Regions from separate parts of the Lysinibacillus sp. GW823-FHT06C08 genome, predicted to be linked through region 3. Evidence: riboswitches for the same ligand, from Rfam matches in the RefSeq annotation. Region 3 holds a riboswitch; each other region holds the start of a gene.
What was found. A riboswitch is a leader RNA that binds a small molecule or an ion and turns the genes downstream of it on or off. The one in region 3 is predicted to bind lysine.

Region 1 (3,287 bases), on a different contig from region 3:
TAATACAACGAAGTAAAGTGGATTTACCAGAACCAGAGGAACCAATTAAACAAACGACTTCCCCTTTTTCCACTTGAAAATTAACATCCTTTAACACTTGGTTACGTCCAAATGATTTACTTAAATGCTCAATTTTAATGACTGCCATTTGTGCGTCCCCCTAAATTGCTTCTTTTTGTTCTTTTTGATAAGCATCTGGTCCATCTAATCGTTTTTCAACATATAGCAGAATACGTGATGCAGTAAATGTCATGATGAAGTAAAGAATACAAGCTACAAAGAATGATTCAAAATAACGGAAGTTGTTACCAGAGATTGATTTTGTTTGGAAGAATAATTCTGTTACTCCAATAACGTTTAATACGGCTGTATCTTTAATATTCATAATTAATTGGTTGCCTGTCGCAGGTAGTACGTTACGCGCTACTTGTGGTAAAACTACGTGAAGCATGATCTGGAAGTGATTCATACCGATAGCCGATGCTGCCTCATATTGACCATTATCAATTGATACAATACCACCGCGAACAATTTCTGCCATATAGGCACCTGTATTAAGAGAAACGACTAAAATCCCTGCTGTAATAAAGTGCATGTCTATGCCAAATGCAATATCTAATCCATAGTAGACAACCATAGCCTGTACAATCATTGGTGTACCACGGAAAAATTCAACATAGCATGTGAGTATAAAATTAATAAGCTTTAAGCCATAAAATTTCACACCTTTTTTACGAACTGGAATCGTATGCATAATTCCGATGAAAAATCCGATAAATGCACCAATAATTGTACTTATAGTCGAAATTAGTAACGTATAATACGCACCTCGTAAAAACATTTGCCAGTTGTTTTCAATAATTGAAAGTATCCATTCAAGACTCATGATGTTCCTCCTAACAATGTCATGTTGCTTGCTATCTTTTTCGTGCCCCAGCTCTTTCTACTAGTCTATGTTTTATTTCGCTAGGACATTATCATTATGTAGAGAGGTTCTCATTTTAATAATGATGAAATGATAGTGCACGGACTAGTCAATAGTCCGTGCCATTTTTTTATTGTGCTGCTGGTTGCTGAGAAATAGCTTCTTCCATAATCGCTTGGCGATCATCTTCAGAAATTCCTTTTAGAATTTCATTGATTTTATCAAGATTCGCATCTTCTTTACGTAAGCCTACAGCAATTGACGTATTTGAAAGATCTGTATCGAAGCCCTCTTCAAATGCTACGTATGTGAATTTATCGTTGGCAGCAGCTGCGGAAATACCTTCTGGACGTTCTGCAACATAGCCATCAATTTTGCCTGCCTCTAAAGCTACACGCATAGCTGGGAAGCTTTCCATTGCTGTTTGTTTATTAACATCTTTGATTTGGTCTATCACATTGTAGTTGGATGTATTAAGTTGTGATGTAATTTTTGCTCCAGAGAAATCTTGAATGGATTTGACCCCTTCATATTTGCTGCCTTTTTTAATAACCATAACAAAATCAGAAGTATAGTAGTTTTCTGTAAAATCAATTGTTTTCTTACGTTCTTCTGTTGGCGACATGCCTGCGATAATTGCATCAATTTTATTTGATTGTAGCGCTGGTACTAAGCCGTCCCATTCCAATTTGACGATTACTAATTCTTTGCCTAAGCCTTCAGCGATTTTTTTCGCCATTTGTACATCATAGCCGCCTGCATATTCTGCATTATCTGCAATTTTCACCGCACCATTTGCATCATTTTGCTGTGTCCAGTTGAATGGTGGGTAGCCAGCCTCCATTCCAATTCGGAATTCACCGCCGCCGTCTTCCTTATCTGCGCCAGCTTCTCCTGAACTGCCTTCTTTTTTGTCGCTAGTGCCACATGCAGCTAGCACAATTGCCGTCATGATAGAGATCATTACTAACAGCCATTTTCTTTTCATGAAAAACTCCCCTTTTCTGTAAAAAAATAAGACAACTGTACGAAAAAAGACCTAAGTTTTGTGAACTTAGGTCTTACCTTTTATGACAGTTGCCCAAATCCTCACTATAATTCCATGTTTCCGAGATAGCACAACCTAGTAAACCTGGAATTGAATTCACTAGGACAGTCCTGCACTTATTCACTGCAGACCCAGCATAAAAGTACGAGCTCCTTTTATACTTCGGCGATATTTCCTTCTTCATTGCGTCTTTGTTTGCTTGTACTCAACAATGAACTAATAAATACCGCGCCTCTACCTCACTGTTATAGGTTAGTGAGGTTTGTTTATTTAATTGATATTTAGATACTACTATAAAACTAGTATGTACGTCAAGAGAGTTTTAGCATTTTTCTGACTAATGACAATATTAGGGTATTATGCTTGACCTATCCATTGTTAATCTATGTATTTTTGTCAATATATCCGCCGGAAAACCACAAATTTTTACTATCAATGGTTTTTATACTAAGAAAATAGTTTCGTATTTTCAAAATCACTAAAGACTTTAGTGATACAGAAAACCAAGAAAAAAACCCTGTAAAACAAAGTTTACAGGGTTTAAAGGATTTATGAATTTAATAATAAATCTTCAGGATTTTCGATTAATTCTTTAACTGTTTTTAAGAATCCTACAGAATCTTTTCCATCGATGATACGGTGATCATAAGAAAGTGCTACGTACATCATTGGACGGATTTGAACTTCACCATTTACTGCAACTGGACGGTTAACAATTGAGTGCATACCTAAAATACCAGCTTGAGTACCGTTCATAATTGGTGTTGACATTAATGAACCGAATACACCACCGTTTGTGATTGTGAATGATCCACCAGCCATGTCATTTAAGCCTAGTTTTTTCTCACGAGCTTTAGTCGCTAAGCTAGCGATATCTTTTTCGATTTCTGCGAAGTTTTTGCTGTTTGCATCGCGTACAACTGGTACTACTAAACCTTCTTCAGTTGATACTGCAATACCGATATCAAAGAAGTTATTTAAATGTAATTCATCGCCAACGATTTGAGCGTTTACGTATGGGTATTTTTTCAGTGCTGCAACAACAGCTTTTGTGAAGAATGACATGAAACCAAGTTTGATGTCGTTTGCTTTAACAAACTCTTCTTGTTTACGTTTACGAAGTGCCATGATGTTTGTCATGTCAATTTCGTTGAATGTTGTTAACATTGCTGTTGATTGTTTAACTTCTAATAAACGTTTTGCAATTGTTTGACGACGACGGCTCATTTTTTCAATTGTTACACGGTCAGAATTAGCAGCTGGTGTGAATACAACTGGGCCACCTGTAGTTGCTACTGGTGCTGGTGCTGGTGC
Region 2 (3,287 bases), on a different contig from region 3:
CCTGTGCCTCGAAAGCACGACGGAAACGATAATGACTAAATGCAATACCTAGCCAAGCAATAAAACCTGACATCCCAGAGGCATTTAATAGCCAGATATAAACAACCCCATCACCAAAGAATGATGCTAAAAACGCTACACAGCCTACAGCTAATGTTGCGATCAATGCATAAATCGGAATACCTCGACGACTTAGCTTTGCAAAGAATTTAGGAGCATGACCATCCACTGCTAATTGCCATAGCATACGTGAAGATGCATACAGTCCAGAATTACCTGCTGATAGCATAGCCGTTAAAATAATGGCATTCATTAAGGAGGCAGCAAAAGCAATACCTAAACGATCAAACACGAGAGTAAATGGAGATACAGCGATATCCTCCGATAATAAGCGTTCATCTGTGAATGGAATTAACATCCCTATAGCAGCAATAGCTAAAATATAAAATAAAATAATACGCCAAAACACCGATTTTACTGCCTTCGGTATATTTTTTCCAGGATCATCTGTTTCCCCTGCTGTTACCCCAAGTAGCTCTGTTCCTTGGAATGAAAATCCTGCTGCAAGGAAAATACCAAATGTAGCAAGGAAGCCACCATGGAATGGTCCATCACTAATAAAGAAATTTGTAAAACCTACAGGTGCCTGTCCACCTAAAATACCAAAAATCATTAATATGCTAATAATAATAAATACAATGACCGTAGCCACTTTAATCATCGCAAACCAATATTCACTTTCACCATAGCTTTTTACAGACAATAAATTAAATGTCAGTACAATTACAATAAATAATACTGTCCAAAGTGCTGATGAGCTATCTGGGAACCAATATTTCATAATTAATGACACTGCCGCAATTTCGGCTGCAATCGTAATTGCCCAGTTATACCAATAGTTCCAGCCTAGTGCAAAGCCTAGAGCGGGATCTACAAATTTTGTCGCATACGTACTAAAAGAACCCGAGGATGGCATATAGGCAGCCATTTCCCCTAAACTTGTCATTAAAAAATATACCATAATACCGATTAAGGCATAGGCAAGCAATGCGCCTCCCGGTCCTGCTTGTGCAATGGCACCACCACTGGCTAAAAATAGCCCTGTACCAATTGTACCGCCTAAAGAAATCATTGTGATATGACGGCTTTTTAATTCTTTTTTCAGCTTCGGTGCATTATGGCCGAGCTGATTTACTTTTATTTCACTCACGATATAGCTTCCTTCCTATTTATGAGGCAAAAAAATGCCATCACATGAACAATGTGATGGCTAAGTTAATCCTCAGTTTTTCCTAAACGATAGCTCAACACGTTGTACAAACGTGACAGTTCTGTTCCTTTCGGAGACAGCCCCAGCATGAGGTTTTCAAGTCCCCTCACACTTCGGCAATATTTCCTTTCAGCTAATCTCTTCAATGCTTGTCATTTCAATAAGCTTACTTATAAATATCGCGACCTCTACCTCATTACAAACATGAGGCATATAATTATTAAATTTATGATGTTTACTATACTAACATAAGACCTAAGACATTTCAATATAACCATTAATGTTTTGTATTTTGTGAATTTTCCACTATTTTTAATAGTGTAATAAAGTGTTATAGTAGTTCAATTAGAATGGTAATAACGGGGGGAATAATTTTGACTTTACATGATCATTCCGCCAGCTACACGAATAGAAAAATTAGCTGGAAGGGAACAACCTTATTATTAGTTTTTGGAATAATATTTATAGCGTCTACATTACGAATGCCACTAACTGTTGTGGGTCCAATTGTATCCTTTATCCGTGACGATCTTGGTATTTCCAATGTTCTAGCCGGTTTTTTGACAACTATTCCATTGCTTGCTTTTGCCACTATATCACCATTCGCACCAGTTGTAGCACGAAAACTTGGGCTTGAGCTAACCTTATTTTTATCCACGATTTTATTGGCCTTAGGAATTGTACTACGCTCCCTCGGTACAACAGGGTTACTTGTATTTGGCACAGTGCTCATTGGCGTAGCCATATCATTTGGAAATGTGTTGATTCCAGGTTTATTAAAATTAAAATTTCCATACCATGTAGGGTTACTAATGGCATTTTTTACTATGTCGATGAACTTAACGGCTGGACTTGGAGCAGGTATTAGTTATCCAATAGCTAATTCTTCACTAGGTTGGCAGGGAGCATTGGCTGTGGCGCTTATATTAGTCGTATTAACGATTTTAATTTGGATACCTCAATTGAAATTGAATAAGCCAGAACCAGCTACTACGGCCAAAAAAACAGGTAAACCCCTTTGGAAATCACCTGTTACATGGGCAGTAACAGGTGCAATGGGCTTACAATCTTTATTATTTTATACGACAGCAGCTTGGATTCCTGAAATTTATATTGCGCAGGGATTGGCTCCTGATAAAGCTGGTTGGATGTTTTCCATTATGCAATTCTCACAAGTCCCCATGGCATTGGCTGTCCCCATTATTGCTGGTAAAATGACTTCACAAAGACCACTTGTCCTTATGTTTACATCGTTCTATTTAGTAGGATTTGTCGGCGTTGTAATGGAATGGACAACGTTGGGGATATTATGGATGATCCTTCTAGGTTTAGCAGGTGGAGCTTCATTCGCATTAGCAATGATGTTCTTTACACTTCGCACACGTACAGCATTTGAAGCCGCTGATCTATCAGGGTTTGCACAATCATTGGGCTATTTATTCGCTGCCATTGGGCCGATTCTTTTCGGATACCTCCATGATTTATTTGGTGGTTGGAATATTGCCGGCTGGCTCTTTGTTGTTGTTGCTATGACACTCTTCTTATGTTCCATGCGAGCCTCTAAAGATGAATATGTCCATTAAATTTAAGCAGTTGGGGAAGTGATCTGACCCCATCTGCTTTTTGTCTATATCCATTTCTTTTTTTGATATTTTAGTAAGGCTAGCAGTTCCTCAAGTTCCTCTGTTGTGCTCTTGGTACGTGCCTTAATAGCAGTAAAAACAGGGATTGCCTCTTGAAGGAGTAAAAAACTAAAATAATAATAGCCTAAAAAAGCTTCTGGTTCATAGCCTCTAGGTGTATCTTCCTCCCATTCCAGCTCATCATCCTCTTCATTTTCCACCCATAAATATTTCGTATCCAAAAGCTCCTGCATCGTTGAAACGTTATGTGTTGAATCTTGATAATCCTCAGTTATTGCATGAGCCACAGCTAAATAAAGCTCTATTTCTGCTAAGGAGACTTCCTTCACATTTTTACTTGAAAGCTTTTTTAAAAGAATAAGCAAAATCCATGG
Region 3 (3,287 bases):
AACGCAAAGACTTGTAAGCGAAATAGAAGATTTTGAGTATATCGTGACATCATCGAATATTGAAGCACTCATTTTAGAGCTGAATCTCATCAAACTGCATGATCCAAAATACAATGTCATGTTAACAGATGATAAGACGTATCCATATTTAAAAATTACGAATGAAAAACATCCTCGTCTAATTACGACACGTAAAGTAAAAAAGGATAAGGCTAAATATTTTGGACCGTATCCCAATGCCTATGCGGCAAGTGAAACAAAGAAGCTGTTGGACCGTTTATATCCACTACGAAAATGTGTGCAGCTACCTTCAAAAGTTTGTTTGTATTATCATATGGGTCAATGTATAGCACCTTGTGTGAAACAAATTGATGGTCATGTTTACCAGGAAATGATTGAGGATATGACGAAGTTTCTTAACGGCGGTGTGGAGGCAGTCAAAAAGGAGCTTGAAATAAAAATGCTTGCGGCTGCCGAAAACTTAGAGTTTGAACGAGCTAAGGAGTTTCGTGATCAAATCGCCCATATTGATACAGTTATGCAGAAGCAAAAAATAGTATCAAGTGACACTACTAACCGTGATATCTTTGGCTATGCTGTGGAAAAAGGATGGATGTGTGTTCAGGTTTTCTTCGTTCGGCAAGGTAAACTGATCGAGCGAGATGTTTCTATTTTCCCGATCTATCAAGACGCAGAGGAAGAGTTCCTAACATTTGTGGGACGGTTTTATGAAAAACCAGAACATATTAAGCCAAAAGAAGTTTTTATTCCACAAGCAATTGATGGTGCCATTTTAACGGAATTGTTAGGTATCAAAGTTCTTACGCCAAAACGAGGTCAAAAAAAGGAGTTGGTAGATTTAGCGACGAAAAATGCTGAAATTGCAGTGTCCGCTAAATTCCAACTTATTGAACGACAGGAAGAACGTACTATTGGTGCATGCGAGGCACTTGGTGATGCAATGGGCATAACGACACCATTACGAATTGAAGCTTTTGATAATAGTCATATGCATGGAACAGACGCCGTATCTGCAATGGTTGTTTTTATTGATGGCAAACCCGCCAAAAAGGAATATCGCAAATATAAAACCCGTACAGCAGCCAAGCATGATGATTATGGTGCTATGCAAGAGGTAATCCGTCGACGCTATATTCGTGTTTTGAAGGAAGGTCTTCCATTACCAGATTTAGTGCTAATTGATGGTGGTAAAGGTCAAATGGAAGTTGCGCGTGAAGTATTAGAGGATGAATTAGGACTAGTTATACCTATTGCTGGTTTAGCAAAGGATGACAAGCATAATACATCCCAGCTATTGTTTGGTGATCCGCCAGAGGTCATTGCCTTAAAACGTACAAGTGACGGTTTTTATTTATTACAACGAATACAAGATGAAGTCCATCGTTTTGCGATTACCTTCTTGCGTCAACAGCATGAAAAGCATGCTATACAGTCTGTTCTGGATCAAATCGAAGGTGTCGGTCCAAAACGAAAACAGCAGTTACTGAAACACTTTGGTTCCGTGAAGAAAATACGGGAGGCTAGTGAGCTAGCTTTACAGGAAGCTGGGATGCCAGCTAATTTAGCAAATCATATTTATGCCTATTTTCAGCAGGAGACATTGTCAAAGGAATAGACATATGCTAAGGTTGTAAATAACATTATGATCCAATGTTATTAGCCCACTTGCTATATGAGGGCGGAAAAATTTAATATAATCACTTTTAAGGTGATGATAGAGGTGCAAGATTCAAAAGTAGCGCAAAAGAGGATGAACAAATCCTAAGACATTGCGTGAAAGGGGACCTTGCCGAAGTACAGCATTGTTGTTTCCGCTGTTGTACTGGTTTTGCATTTAAAAAATGTAAGACTGTCGATTCTAAACGTTTCGGAGAGCTATCACACATGCGCAAGTTTCGTTATTGTACATGTTATAGGCAGCTTTCACGTTTTGTGAAGGCTGCCTTTTTAGTTTTCTAGAGGCTGTTTTACACCTCATTTTAGGTGAATTACATGACTGGAAAGGAGAACAAAAGAAATGTCTAGAATAGTAATGAAATTTGGAGGGGCTGCTTTAGCATCGCCCGAACAAATTCAAGAGGCTGCACGAAAAGCAATTGCTGAAAGAGATAGAGGATTCGATGTGGTAGTAGTAGTTGGTGCGATGAGACAAACGATACAGGATGTGAAAATGAGCGTACTTCATTTCACGGATGATGTGTCAAAACGTGAATTAGATGCAGTTGTATCTTCATGCTCTCAGTTATCAAGCTCCGTATTTGCCATTGCAATACAAGAAGCTGGCTATAATGCGGTGTCACTAACAGGCTGGCAGGCTGGCATTTCCACGGATCATATGCATAGTCATGCAAGGATCAATCATATCGATGTTAGCCGTATTGATGAACATTTGCTGCAAGGACAAATCGTCGTTATTGCTGGAGATCAAGGCATTGACAATGACCAAAATATAACAACGCTTGGGAAAGGTGGAACCGAAACGACAGCCGTTGCACTTGCTGTTGCATTAGATGCTGAACGGACAGACATTTACACGAATGTTGATGGTGTGTATACAGCAGATCCACGCTTTGTTGTAAAGGCACAAAAACTACAGGAAATCTCCTATGATGAAATGTTAGAGATAGCACATTTAGGATCACACATCATTCATCCACGTGCAGTGGAGTTAGCTAAAAAGTTCCAAATGCCAGTGATCATACGCTCTAGTTTAGTGGAGTCAGTAGGTACTTTATTGAAGGAGGAAGTAGAGATGGAGAAAAATTTAGTAGTGCGTGGTGTTGCCTTTGAATCAGATGTTATTCGTTTAACAATTGGGTATGATGCTTATTCACATGCTTCATTAGCGGATATATTTTCAACTCTTGCTGAAAATCGCATCAACGTGGATATCATTGTTCAAGCAATCATTGATGGATTAAAACCAACTGTGTCCTTTTCGATTTTGAAAGAAGAATTTGCAGAAGCTTTACGTGTTTTAGAGGATAGTAAAGTATCACTTGGCTTTAGCTTTGCTGATTTCGAAATTGGATTGGCGAAAGTTTCGATAGTTGGCTCCGGTATGGTCTCGAATCCAGGTGTCGCTGCTCGCATGTTCGATCGTTTACGTCGTGAGAATATCCCTGTGAAGATGGTGAGCACCTCAGAAATTAAAGTGTCTGTTGTAGTACCACAGAATGAAATGATTCGTGCAGCAAATGCATTGCATGATGAATTTAATTTAGAGCAGGCTCTTTACATATAATAATAGAAGAAACAGCATTTTC

Region 1: another riboswitch for lysine. It lies ahead of AC1Q6O_RS09630 (transporter substrate-binding domain-containing protein); the one in region 3 lies ahead of AC1Q6O_RS11995 (aspartate kinase).
Region 2: another riboswitch for lysine. It lies ahead of AC1Q6O_RS00030 (amino acid permease); the one in region 3 lies ahead of AC1Q6O_RS11995 (aspartate kinase).

What each region holds. Positions count from the first base shown of each region.
Region 1 is NZ_JBXAHN010000002.1:373,459-376,745, reverse strand. Features, by position in the region: gene AC1Q6O_RS09640 (amino acid ABC transporter ATP-binding protein) at 1-148, opposite strand, end outside; gene AC1Q6O_RS09635 (amino acid ABC transporter permease) at 161-886, opposite strand; gene AC1Q6O_RS09630 (transporter substrate-binding domain-containing protein) at 1,056-1,913, opposite strand; lysine riboswitch at 2,032-2,218, opposite strand; gene odhB (2-oxoglutarate dehydrogenase complex dihydrolipoyllysine-residue succinyltransferase) at 2,523-3,287, opposite strand, start outside.
Region 2 is NZ_JBXAHN010000001.1:1,734-5,020, reverse strand. Features, by position in the region: gene AC1Q6O_RS00030 (amino acid permease) at 1-1,210, opposite strand, end outside; lysine riboswitch at 1,293-1,469, opposite strand; gene AC1Q6O_RS00025 (CynX/NimT family MFS transporter) at 1,621-2,853, shown strand; gene AC1Q6O_RS00020 (hypothetical protein) at 2,898-3,287, opposite strand, start outside.
Region 3 is NZ_JBXAHN010000004.1:61,079-64,365, reverse strand. Features, by position in the region: gene uvrC (excinuclease ABC subunit UvrC) at 1-1,636, shown strand, start outside; lysine riboswitch at 1,729-1,907, shown strand; gene AC1Q6O_RS11995 (aspartate kinase) at 2,039-3,265, shown strand.